DNA from 3 places in the Tatumella sp. UCD-D_suzukii genome. Region 1 is predicted to be linked to each of the others. Evidence: riboswitches for the same ligand, from Rfam matches in the RefSeq annotation. Region 1 holds a riboswitch; each other region holds the start of a gene.

Region 1 (4,361 bases):
TTAAGATCGAATGTTTTTTTTAGTAATAAACGGGTGCTGTTTTCGCCAGAACTTTCTCCGTAGATCTTTTCCTGAAGAGCCCGATCCAGTAATGAATCCCGAAATATGCTTCCTGTATTTTTCTGCATATGGGTAATCATCTTTTGGATGAGATATCGGTAAGGACCATAAAGAGAAAACTGACGCGATAATGCGCGGAACTCATCAAACAGGATAGATGCACATTGCTGACGTGTAACTTTTTCCTTTGATTGTCGTAGATTACAGCAGAACATGGATTGAGGGCGATCCATCGAAGAACGCCGGTGTAATGTCCAGGGAACAACCTGATCAGAGATATAGTCTAGTGAGTAATGGGATTTTAATTGAGCTTCGGTTAAATCACCATAGCGCATATCACTGGCGCTATAGTCATCCATTTGTCTGCGGGTTTTGAAAATAGTACAGGGATACTTCAGCTCTGACATGGTCTCGCTTCCTTGTGTCTGTGATCCAAAAAGTATTCATGCAATTTAAGATAATACGCTGTAAGCGCGAGCTGTAAATAGCAAAATTTCACAGAATAAAAATTAAGAATTCTGCCCGGTTGTTACGAATTTTAATCTACCTTCTCCTCTGCCAGTTGTGGCGCCTGTCCTGTTGAGGGAGGTACAAGTTAATACTTCATTGGGTACAGTAAGAACTCACACAGCATAAATCATGGTATCTGGAAGAAGGGTGCGAGGCTCCCGGAGACATCCCTGTTTTCCCCTGATTGTCTTAATGACATGTTGTGAACCGTCTTCACAGAATATCCCTTTAATAATTATATTGTAGAGCATCCGGAATGTTGAATGATGTGATTTTTTCGGAAATTATAAGTATTCCTTCATTTTATTTAATTTGTTTTTTATTTGGATAAATCATGATGATAAAAGTAATGATGGTAGTCTGTCAGTAATTTGTATTTTATTATTGGCACCAATAGTAAATTGATTTTGTGTTTTATTAGTTAGGTTGCGTTTAATTGTTAGAGTAAATAATGAAGTTATTTACTTGATTTTTAATAGGGTGGGGGATATTACCGGCGGATTTTTAGGAGAACAGCGTTTATACCGTGAAAAGATTCAATACTATTGCACGTCCGAAGGATAAGTTCTGGTGAGTAGCGTAAAAGACTGATGATGAATACAGGGCGCTCATTCTGAAGGATCGGCCCGCGGTCACCACATTATGGAAGACCGTGGATATCTCTGATGAAGAGGTGCTGCAGGATACCTTTCAACGGGAAGATATCGCTGACTTAATCGGCGCTCTGTCAGCCCAGCCGGGGGGAAATCTTGAAATTTCCAGAGGGATCATTATTTCCCCCGGAAACCTGAAGGTTTTTATAAGAAATCCCGCGGAAAAAATATCATCAACATTGAGCATGTTTATTGATTCGGCGAAAGCCGGCCGGTGGTTTTACAGTTAATCAGCTTGTTGAATAAATGAGGTTTAAGATAAGCCACTGGCCTGACAAATTCACCCCGCGATATGACGCTCGGTAAAATGGTTTATCGGGCCATGGCCCTGTCCGTATTGCGGCGCGGTCAGGATGGCCTGGTAAATAAAACGTTTTGCCCGTGCAACACACTCCGGCAGTGGCAGGCCTCTGGCGAGTAATGCACACAGGGCGGCAGAGAAACTGCAGCCGGTTCCATGCGTATGCGGTGTCTGAATACGGGGAGAGGTGAGCCAGCTCTCATCCTGCGGACTGCAGAAAAAGTCTGCGGCGTCGTCTTCCCCACTGTGCCCTCCCTTCAGGACAACACTGAAAGCACCCATCCTGCATAGCTCGCGTGCAGCCCTCACAATCCGTTCACGGCTCTGCAGGGTGTAACCCACCAGAGCTTCGGCTTCGGGAATATTAGGTGTGATCACACAGGCCTGTGGCAGCAATAAACGGCGCAGACTGTCGAGGGCGCTTTCCTGTAGCAGCGGTGTTCCGCCTTTAGCAATCATCACCGGGTCAATGACTAAGCCCGGGAGTTTGTGTTGTTTAATCTTTTCTGCGACACAGGCAATAATATCGCTGTCTGCCAGCATGCCTGTTTTCACCGCCGTCAGGGTAAAATCCGTGGCGACGGCATCGATCTGAGCAGCAATCAGAGACAGCGGCATGACCTGAACCGCCTGTACACCCAGTGTATTTTGTGCCGTGACTGCCGTAATGGCGGTGGTACCAAATACCCCGAATTCCTGCATTGTCTTAATATCCGCCTGAATTCCCGCGCCCCCGCCACTGTCAGAACCCGCGATGGTTAATGCCTGTGGATGTGTCATTCTGCCTCCCCGGCTCCCGTAGCGCTTATCCGCGCACAAAGAAAAATGCTGCACCCGAAAGGGCAGACATCGGTGTTACAGGGGAGCCTGACAGAGATAAACCGGGCCATTCGCGTCCGCAGCAAAGGCGAAAAAAGAAGGAATTACCGCAACCTCTGCGGACAGATCATTCGTTCGTCTTCCTACGCCAGTATCAACCGGGTCAGGTTCTAAGGGTCGCTATACCTTGCTGATAGCCTCTCAGTCTCTCTGGTGAGACTCCCCCGACATCCTGTTATTAAGGAGGGGAGGGCGGAGAATGTCAATGTTATGCAGGTTCAGGGGTTAACCGCGCAGGCTCAACGGCAACAATTTTACAATGAAGCGAGGTCAGCCCGGGCATGGAAACTCTTTTATTTCTGAATCTATGCCTGAACAGGCTGGATTTATTCACACTCAAGTCATTCCCGTGTCACTGCCCCGGCATCAGTTTATCTCCCCGGCGACCGCTGACGCTTAAAGCCCTAAGCATCCGCACCAGACTCACCCTGCACGTATTCGCTGCTTAGGGGTCATGCAGTGACCTCACGGAATTCTGTCTCTGCACTGCTCACCCTGCTCTCTGCTTTTTACGATTGATTAATGTAAATCTGTGTAAATATCCCCGGAAAGCCGTCCTTTCGGCGGTTATCTGTTTATATCCGGTAATTTTTTGAGGTATATATTTCAGACCGCCGGCTGAATTGAGAAAATTACAAGATGACTCCCCCTGCCACCCGTAAAATTCTGACTTGCCTGTTACTGATGACCCTTGCGGGATGTTCTTCCCATTCCCGTAATAACGAAGATAAAGGGGAAACTCTCGCTCAGGAAAATCAGCAATCGGATCTGATAAATGTTCTTGCCGCGCTGCACGACCAGATGCATTCCTGGGAAGGGACCAAATATCAGTGGGGCGGCACGCAACTCACCGGTGTCGATTGTTCGGGGTTTGTCTGGCGAACGCTGAAAGATCGTTTCAACATCCCGATGGATCGGGTGACGACCAGGCAATTGATCCGTATGGGGAAACCGGTGGATCAGGCTCATTTACTGCCGGGCGATTTGGTATTCTTCCGGATTAACAATGAACTGCATGTCGGTTTTTATGATACTGACCGTCATTTCCTGCATGCCTCGGTCAGTCGTGGTGTGATGCGTTCATCGCTGAATAATCCTTACTGGAAATCGGTTTACCTGGAAGCCAGACGATTACCGCGTGAATACAATTCTCAGATAACCTTTAACTCTTAGAATAATATCGGTTGAGTTATGGCTTAACGCAGTCCCTCGTGACAAGTTCCGCCGCAAAGGGGCCGCCTGAATCAGGCTGTCAGCCCCTGATATTAACATTATCTTCTCTGCATTGATCCCGCCGCTCTGCAGTCATTCGGGGCACTTATTATTACCTTTCTCCCGCACCCACCGGGAAAGTGTTACGCGGCTCACGTTACGGGTAACAATATCACTGAAACATTCTCTTAATCGATATACATCACAGATATAACATCCAAATACCGTTCTGATAAGCGCCTGCATCTGTGCGTTTTAAGAGGACGATGATGAACACCCTTACAGACTCTTGCATGATCAATGGCAAACACCAGGTTGAAGTCGTTAGCAAAAGTGTCAGCTATCAGGGGCAGGGTACCCTGGTACGTATTACCCGTGGCGGGATCTGTGGTTCCGATCTTCACTATTACCAGCACGGTAAGGTCGGTAATTTCGAGGTCAGAATGCCGATGGTTCTCGGCCATGAGGTGGTGGGTTATGTGGTAAAAAGCGATGCCCCGTCACTGCAGGAAGGGCAAAGAGTTGCGATTAACCCTGCGGCCTCCTGCGGGGAGTGTAAATATTGCCGTTCCGGTGAGGATAACCAGTGTACCGGGATGCGTTTTTTTGGCAGTGCTATGTATTACCCGCATGTGGATGGCGGTTTCAGCCAGTATAAAGTGGTGGAAACCCGTCAGTGTGTCCCTTTTGATGCCGGGGCCGATGAAAAGGTAATGGTGTTTGCTGAGCCGCTGGCGGTATGCATT
Region 2 (4,361 bases), on a different contig from region 1:
GACTGATAACGGTAGCTCAGGTCATTCAGTGTCAGCATGGGTTCCTGCTATTTTTTCGATCAGTGTGAAAAGGATAAAACAGACCAGTAACAGTAAAAAGGCGGTGATGGCACCCTGCTGCTGCCGGTAGGCGCCGATCTGCTGATACAGATAAAACGGCAGGGTCCGGAAATCATCATTGCCGAACAGAGAAATAACGCCGAAATCACCCACCGACAGGACACTGGCAAAGGCCAGTGCCTGGGCCAGGGGACGTTTTAACGCCGGATACTCGATTAACCGCAGTCGCCGCCAGCCGGTAACATCCAGAGACAGGCATAACCGGCTATAGTCGCGGGCGATATCCCGCATCGGGTTATCCAGGATCTTCATAGCGTAAGGCATCGCCATCAGGGCATTGGTGACAATAATGATCAGTGCGGGCGAGTCAGGGATCCCTGTCGTGGCATTAAAAAACATAAAGAAGCCGCTGGCCAGCACAATGCCGGGCATGGCCAGGATCAGCATACCACTGGTTTCCAGCACTCTGGCGGGAAACAGGTGTTCGCGTAAACGCAGCTCACGGCTGCTCCATAGCAACATAACGGTCAGGCCGGTGGCGAGTAAACCCGCCCGCAAGGCAATGCTTACGGAGGTCAGCGTAGCCTGCCAGAGGGCTGGCTGCTGCAGTGAGGGCAGAATATTGCCGTTAATTCCGTTAATGATCACCGCCAGCACCGGGGGGATCAGCAATAGGAGGGCCAGCAGGATCCACACACTGTCAGACAACCGTGCCAGCCAGCGTTGCTCCGGGGCGCGCCAGGGTGACATCAGTGAGGTGTTACCGGTCAGGACGGTATTCAGCCGCAGACTGAGGACGACCAGTGTCAGACAAAAACCTAACTGAACCAGTGCCAGCATGGCGGCTTTGGCCGGGTCAAAGTCATAGCTCAGGGCCTGATAGATCGCCAGTTCAAGCGTGGTGGCACGGGGGCCGCCCCCCAGCGCAAGGACGATGGCGAAGCTTGAAAAGCAGAGCATAAAAATCAGTGCAGCCACCGGCAGCAACTGGCGTTTAAGCCAGGGCCACTCCAGCCAGCGGAACAGATTCAGTCCCTGCATATTAAGCTGGGCGGCCAGCTGGCGCTGTTCGGCGGGTATTTGTTCAAAGGTCTGTAACAGAAGACGGGCCGCCAGAGGAAGATTAAAAAAGACATGGGCCAGTAAGATGCCATGCAGCCCGTAAAGCGAGAAGGTATAGGGCAGGCCCAGCCAGGCGCAAGCCTGTGCCAGCCAGCCCTCACGGCCATAGACACTGATAATGCCAAACACTGCCACCAGTACCGGCAATACCAGCGTCATGGCACACAGGCGAAGTAACCATCGTCGTCCCGGGAAGCGACGACGATAGAGTGCTCTGGCCACGGGTATGGCCAGCAGTACAGAGAGGGCAGTGGAAAGCGTCGCCTGTTCAAACGAGAAGCGGACGACGTGCCACAGGTAGGGATCGGAAAGCAGACTCAGCCAGTGCACCTGCGGCGCGTTGCAGAACAGGCTGAGCAGTGCCAGCAGTGCGACACTGCAACTTAACAGGGCTGCAAGCAGCCCGGGAATAAGCCAGCGAGGCATTACTGACTCACTGCATTTTGCCAGGCATCCACCCAGGCTTCACGGTGTTCAGCGACCTGTTCAGGGGAATATTGCAGGGCTGTTTTCGGAGTGACCAGTTGCTGATAGCCGGCAGGCAGTGGCATTTTTATGACCGGGTACATCCAGTTGCCTTCCGGCAATGTTTTCTGGAAGTCCGGACTCGTGACAAATTGCATAAACGCTTTTGCCAGTGCGGGCTGCGGGCTGTTTTTCAGGCGCGCGGCAACTTCGACTTCCATATAATGGCCTTCACTGAAATCCGCGGCGGCATAATTATTATTATGCTCTTCAATGATATGGTACGCCGGTGACGTGGTGTAGCTAAGTACCAGATCACTTTCACCTTTCAGGAACAGGCTGTAGGCCTCACTCCAGCCACGGGTCACGGTCACTGTTTTCGCCGCCAGTTTCTTCCAGGCGGCCGGGGCGTGATCACCATAGACTTTCTGCATCCATAACAGCAGGCCCAGTCCCGGTGTACTGGTACGGGGATCTTCATAAATGACGCGCCATTTTTCAGGGCTCTCAACCAGTTGTTTCAGGCTGGTGGGTGGGTTCTTCAGCGTTTTCTTATTGTAGACAAACGCGAAGTAGCCATAGTCATAAGGTACAAACGTTTTGCTGGTCCAGCCGCCCGGTACGGTAAGCTGGCCGGTGCTGACGTCTGACGGGGCGAACAGTCCGGTTTTTTCTGCAGAATCCAGCAGGTTATTATCCAGTCCGACGACCACATCGGCTTTGCTGTGGCGGCCTTCCATGCGCAGGCGGTTGAGCAGAGCCACACCATCGCCCAGAGCGACATACTTCAGCTCGCAGCCACAATGAGCTTCAAAGGCTTTTTTTACCGCCGGGCCGGGGCCCCAGTCTGACGAAAAAGAGTCATAGGTATAGACAGTTAACACAGGTTTGGCGGCCAGTGCCGGGGTGCAGACAACCAGTAAAACGGGCAGAATTTTTTTTAACACTTTGCGCTCCTTGAGGCGTGATTTAGCAAGGCGCAAAGGATCTGAGGGGGCTGACTCTCAAATCCCTACGCCGGTATTAACCGGATCAGGTTCGACGGGTATCTCTCAGCATTCACATGCACCCCGTTGAGAACGGCTTATTCTATGCAATTCTGCCCGGGCGGGGAAGCCCGGAGTGATGTGCGGGCGGCGCTGTTACGATGAAAATACGGGTTCCGGGAGGGCGGGCAGTCATATGTGCATTTACCGGCTGACCGCGGACTGCGGATTTTTGTTATGACCTCCGGTTCTCCGCAGATATTCTGCGGTAAATGTGGCCGTTCCGGTGTAGATTATCCACCGGGCCTGCATTCACGCGAGCAGGAGCCTTAACGCCACTGTTGTCTCACCTCATACGGATGTTTTTATGGAAACCCCTGAAAGGATGCCTGCGAAAGGCAATACCGTATTTATCTTTTTTATGCTGGTCACCTTTTTTGTCAGTATTGCCGGGGCATTGCAGGCTCCCACGCTGAGCTTGTTTCTTAGTCACGAACTGCATGCAAAACCGTTTATGGTCGGCGCATTTTTTACTGTTAATGCAGTGACGGGAATTATTGTCAGCTTCCTGCTGGCCCGACGGTCAGATAAACAGGGAGACAGACGAAATTTACTGATGCTTTGCTGCCTGATGGCGCTCGGCAACGCGATTGTCTTCGCCTTTACCCGCAGTTACTGGGTGCTGATCACACTCGGACTGATACTGTCGGCCTTTTCCACTGTCGTGATGCCTCAGATTTTTGCCCTCGCCCGGGAATATGCGGATCACACTTCCCGTGAAGTGGTGATGTTCAGTTCGCTGATGCGTGCCCAGATGTCACTGGCGTGGGTCATTGGCCCGCCCATTTCTTTTGCGCTGGCCCTGAATTATGGCTTTATTGCGCTCTATCTGGTGGCGGCCTGTTTATTCTTACTGGCGCTCGGGTTTATACGTTTTACTCTGCCTTCCGTACCGAAAGTTTTCCCCCCGACGGATATTGCCCGTAGTGCGGTGACCGGCTGGAAAAACAGCCATGTCCGTCGCCTGTTTATCGCCTCTGTCCTGATGTGGACCTGTAATCTGATGTATATCATCGACATGCCGCTCTATATCAGTCAAACCCTCGGGATGCCGGAGAAAATGGCCGGTGTCTTTATGGGAACGGCCGCGGGGCTGGAAATACCGATCATGCTGCTGGCCGGATTACTGGCTAAACGGATCGGCAAACGTCCACTGGTACTGCTGGCGGTGATGGCCGGGGCACTGTTTTACCCGGGCATGCTGATTTTCCCTACCCGCGGAGCGATGCTGGCTTTACAGCTATTAAATGCTGTTTTTATCGGCATCGTTGCCGGTCTGGTCATGCTCTGGTTCCAGGATCTGATGCCGGGTAAAGCGGGCGCTGCGACGACGATGTTTACCAATTCCGTATCGACCGGGATGATTTTTGCCGGATTATTACAGGGGAGTCTCAGTGACTGGCTGGGGCATCGGGCCATTTACTGGCTGGCCTCGGGGCTGATCCTGCTGGCATTGGTACTGATATGGCGGGTGAAAGAGCCTGTTGAGGGCTGATTTACCCCCTCCGGAGGGGAGGGGGAAGTGCTAAAACTGTGGCTCAGTGCGACTTAACGCAGGAAAGCAGGCTGTGCAGACTCGTACGAGGAAATAGCATCTTCATGCTGCAAGGTCAGACCGATGCTATCCAGTCCATTGATCATGCAATGGCGGCGGAAGCTGTCCAGAGT
Region 3 (4,361 bases), on a different contig from region 1:
GTACTGTCGACGATGGCATACAAACCACAATACCGGGGGACGGGAGGAAATATCTGAGTCATGCCTTGGCTCCTGTCCGGGCAGCGGGTACCGGTGTATAAATCTCGCTGCCTTTTTCCCGGAAGCGCCGGGACATCTCCAGCATTCCCTCATCGATCACGACTTCCGGGGTCGGATTTTTACTGGCAAAGTCACGGACTTCCTGGCTTATTTTCATGGAACAGAATTTGGGTCCGCACATCGAACAGAAATGGGCGACTTTTCCGGATTCCTGCGGCAGCGTCTGATCGTGATAACTGCGGGCAGTTTCGGGATCCAGCGCCAGGTGGAACTGGTCTTCCCAGCGAAACTCAAACCGGGCTTTAGACATTGCGTTATCACGTATTTGCGCGCCGGGATGCCCTTTTGCCAGGTCAGCGGCGTGGGCTGCAATTTTGTAGGCAATCAGCCCTTGTTTGACATCTTCTTTGTCCGGCAGCCCGAGATGCTCTTTCGGGGTGACGTAACACAGCATGGCACAGCCGAACCACCCTATCATGGCGGCACCGATCCCGGAGGTGAAGTGATCATAGCCCGGGGCGATATCGGTGGTCAGCGGTCCCAGGGTATAAAACGGGGCTTCGTGACAATGTTCCAGCTGTTCGGTCATATTGCGTTGGATCATATGCATCGGCACGTGTCCCGGGCCTTCAATCATCACCTGAACATCGTACTCGTGGGCAATTTTTGTCAGTTCTCCCAGCGTATGCAGTTCCGCAAATTGTGCTTCATCATTTGCATCCTGAATAGACCCGGGACGCAGCCCATCGCCCAGTGACAGCGCAATATCATAGCTGGCACAAATCTCACAGATCTCACGAAAATGCCGGTACAGGAAGTTCTCCTGATGATGTGAAAGACACCACTTCGCCATAATGGAGCCACCGCGGGAAACAATCCCTGTCAGCCGTTTGGCGGTCATCGGGACATAGCGCAGCAATACGCCGGCATGGATAGTGAAATAATCAACGCCCTGTTCGGCCTGTTCCAGTAATGTGTCGCGGAACACGGCCCAGTTCAAATCTTCGGCGACACCATTCACTTTTTCGAGCGCCTGATAAATGGGGACCGTGCCAACAGGGATAGGGCTGTTACGCAGGATCCATTCACGTGTTTCGTGAATATTTCGCCCGGTAGAGAGGTCCATCAGGGTATCTGCGCCCCAGCGGGTCGCCCAGACCAGTTTTTCGACTTCTTCCTCGATAGAGGATGTCACGGCAGAATTACCAATATTGGCATTAATTTTTACCAGGAAATTCCGACCGATAATCATCGGTTCAGATTCCGGATGATTAATATTGGCCGGAATGATCGCTCGCCCGGCGGCTACTTCCTGGCGGACAAATTCAGGGGTAATAGATGCCGGAAGAGGGGCAAAAAAATGCTTACCGGGATGTTGCTGAAGGAGTTCCGGACGGGTGACCTGTTCTCTTCCCATATTTTCCCGCAATGCGATAAATTCCATTTCCGGTGTGATAATCCCCTGACGCGCATAATGCAGTTGCGTTACACAACGGCCTTTTTTTGCCTTACGGGGTTCGGGAAGATGCTGAAAACGTAATGAGTCCAGGCTTTCATCAGCCAGTCGTTGCCGGGTATAAGAGGAGCTGGTGGAAGGGAGTGGCTCTGAGTCTTGTCGTTCATCAATCCAGACCTGACGGAGCTTACGGATACCGTGATGGATATCCGGAACCGTTGTGTTATCGCCGAAAGGGCCGGAAGTGTCATAGACCGGGATGGGCTCATTTTCTTCCATGACCGGGTTGTCCGGCGTTCCCCCGACCCGTGTCGGGCTGAGCAGGATGGCACGTACAGGCACCCGGATATCCGGCCGGGACCCGGTGATCCACCGGCGTTCCGAGCCCGGAAAAAACTCACTGTTCAGTGAATTGATAAAGTTTTTGGCTTGTTCGCGTTTTTCACGCCGTGATAATGGTTCAGACATAGCTCTATTTCCTGTAAAAAAAGAAATACGCTTGTCCGGAGTCCGGAAGGAGTGACAGATTGATCCTGCCCTGCGGGCAGTTTCAGACTGGACTGTACTCTTGTTCCCTTCGCAGGTACTAACCTGATCAGGTTCCGCGGATCCCGAATTAACGGTCTCAGCCCCGGGGGGCACTCCGACAAGATACCAGGCCTCCGCAGTCAGTACTTCATGGCGGAGGCTGTGAAAATTCACGTCTGTCAGCATAGAGGGCTTCATCGCGAAGTACAAGCCCCTGCTCAACGTAAGGGCAGAATGCCCTGATCCCGCACAATTTAAAAATATATCGCTGCGGGGGATCAACGACATTCTGTTTGGGGGTGCTACTATGAGTTCATGTTCTGAGATCGCCGTGGATCATCAATAAAAATTAAGGTAATGATGTGATGGAACGTGAAATCACCCGGAATGACCGGGGATGGTGGGTCATTAGTCAGCAAAACAAACTGTGGCTGCCACAAGGGACACTCCCGCACGGTAGCGCAGAAGAGTTTGCACTGACAGGCAGCCGCGCATTACAGACCGGAGAGTGGCAGGGGGAACCGGTGTGGCTGGTACGTGAAACCCGCGCTCAGGATATGATGTCATTAAGACAATTGCTGGGTGAAGAGAGCGGTTTATTCCGTATGGCCGGACGGGCGGTTCAGTTGTCAGAATTTTATAGGTCACACCGGTATTGTGGATACTGCGGAGCGGAAATGCACCTCAGTCGCAGCGAATTTGCCTGTCTGTGCGGCAGTTGTCATGAGCGCTATTACCCGCAAATTGCGCCCTGCATCATTGTCGCCATTCGCCGGCAGGATAAAATCCTGTTAGCAAACCATGTCCGCAGCCGCAACGGCATATATACCGCCCTGGCAGGGTTTGCTGAAGTGGGTGAAACGCTGGAGCAAACGGTAGCCCGTGAGGTCATGGAAGAAAGTAATATCAGAATCAAAAACCTGCGTTATGTGGCTTCCCAGCCCTGGCCTTTTCCTCAGTCACTGATGATGGCCTTCCTGGCAGATTACGATAGCGGCGAACTCCGCATTGACCCTAAAGAACTGCAGGATGCCGGATGGTACCGCTATGATGCGTTGCCTGTGCTCCCCCCTCCGGGAACCATTGCCCGACGCCTGATTGAAGACACTATCGCGCTTTGCCGTAGTGAAAATGAATAACTGACCTGCGCAGACTCAGGGGCTGGTTAAAACAACGAGGGGTTTGTGTATATACTATGCGCCTGACTTCGAGAGAGCCTGATTATGAGTGAATTAAAAAACGACCGTTATCTGCGCGCGTTACTGCGTCAGCCGACGGATGTGACGCCGGTATGGATGATGCGTCAGGCAGGGCGCTATTTACCTGAATATAAAGCGACACGTGCAGAAGCCGGTGACTTCATGTCACTGTGTAAAAATGCGGAACTGGCTTGTGAAGTAACACTACAGCCACTCCGTCGTTATCCGCTGGATGCTGCCATTCTTTTTTCCGATATTCTGACTATTCCCGATGCGATGGGATTAGGTTTGTATTTCGAAACGGGGGAAGGGCCTCGTTTTTCTTCACCGATCACTTGCGCTGCCGATGTGAAAAAACTGCCTGTCCCGGACCCGGAGCAGGAATTGCAGTATGTGATGAATGCGGTGCGGACCATCCGTAAAAACCTGAAAGGTGAAGTTCCGCTGATTGGTTTTTCCGGCAGTCCATGGACACTGGCGACCTATATGGTGGAAGGAGGGAGTAGTAAGGCCTTCACTAAAATCAAGAAAATGATGTACAGCGACCCGTCCACCTTGCATGCAATGCTGGATAAGCTGGCTGAAAGCGTCATTCTGTACCTGAATGCTCAGATCCGCGCCGGTGCACAATCGGTCATGGTCTTCGACACCTGGGGCGGCGTGTTAACCGGCCGCGATTACCGTGACTTCTCGCTGTATTACATGCATAAAATTGTCGACGGATTATTGCATGAAAATGAAGGTCGTCGGGTTCCTGTGACTCTGTTTACCAAAGGCGGTGGACAGTGGCTTGAGCAGATAGCCGATACCGGATGCGATGCTATTGGTCTGGACTGGACCACAGAGATTGGCAATGCACGTGAGCGTGTAGGGCACCGTGTTGCTCTGCAGGGGAATATGGACCCGTCTGTACTTTATGCCCCGCCAGCACGTATAGAACAGGAAGTCTCCTCCATCCTGGAAGGATTTGGTCAGGGCGACGGACATGTCTTTAACCTGGGACATGGCATCCATCAGGATGTTCCCCCGGAACATGCCGGTGCATTTGTTGAAGCTGTTCACCGTCTTTCCGCGGCTTACCACAAGTAATCATGGCTGACTTCGCGTTACTGAAAGCA

Evidence for each region. Region 1 has a riboswitch for thiamine pyrophosphate ahead of thiD (bifunctional hydroxymethylpyrimidine kinase/phosphomethylpyrimidine kinase). Riboswitches for the same ligand answer to the same signal wherever they lie in the genome.
Region 2: it holds a riboswitch for thiamine pyrophosphate, as region 1 does, so the genes downstream of both, thiB (thiamine ABC transporter substrate binding subunit) here and thiD (bifunctional hydroxymethylpyrimidine kinase/phosphomethylpyrimidine kinase) in region 1, are expected to answer to the same signal.
Region 3: it holds a riboswitch for thiamine pyrophosphate, as region 1 does, so the genes downstream of both, thiC (phosphomethylpyrimidine synthase ThiC) here and thiD (bifunctional hydroxymethylpyrimidine kinase/phosphomethylpyrimidine kinase) in region 1, are expected to answer to the same signal.

What each region holds. Positions count from the first base shown of each region.
Region 1 covers NZ_JFJX01000067.1:310,216-314,576, forward strand. The annotation lists partial or broken gene CG67_RS16495 (DUF3289 family protein) at 1-467, opposite strand, end outside; gene CG67_RS18860 (DUF1493 family protein) at 1,244-1,453, shown strand; gene thiD (bifunctional hydroxymethylpyrimidine kinase/phosphomethylpyrimidine kinase) at 1,504-2,304, opposite strand; TPP riboswitch at 2,467-2,579, opposite strand; gene CG67_RS16510 (NlpC/P60 family protein) at 3,043-3,576, shown strand; gene idnD (L-idonate 5-dehydrogenase) at 3,885-4,361, shown strand, end outside.
Region 2 covers NZ_JFJX01000001.1:318,193-322,553, forward strand. The annotation lists gene thiQ (thiamine ABC transporter ATP-binding protein ThiQ) at 1-38, opposite strand, end outside; gene thiP (thiamine/thiamine pyrophosphate ABC transporter permease ThiP) at 22-1,632, opposite strand; gene thiB (thiamine ABC transporter substrate binding subunit) at 1,608-2,594, opposite strand; TPP riboswitch at 2,639-2,730, opposite strand; gene CG67_RS01510 (MFS transporter) at 3,001-4,188, shown strand; gene leuD (3-isopropylmalate dehydratase small subunit) at 4,242-4,361, opposite strand, start outside.
Region 3 covers NZ_JFJX01000035.1:6,470-10,830, reverse strand. The annotation lists gene thiE (thiamine phosphate synthase) at 1-62, opposite strand, end outside; gene thiC (phosphomethylpyrimidine synthase ThiC) at 59-1,984, opposite strand; TPP riboswitch at 2,072-2,172, opposite strand; gene nudC (NAD(+) diphosphatase) at 2,410-3,183, shown strand; gene hemE (uroporphyrinogen decarboxylase) at 3,268-4,332, shown strand; gene nfi (deoxyribonuclease V) at 4,335-4,361, shown strand, end outside.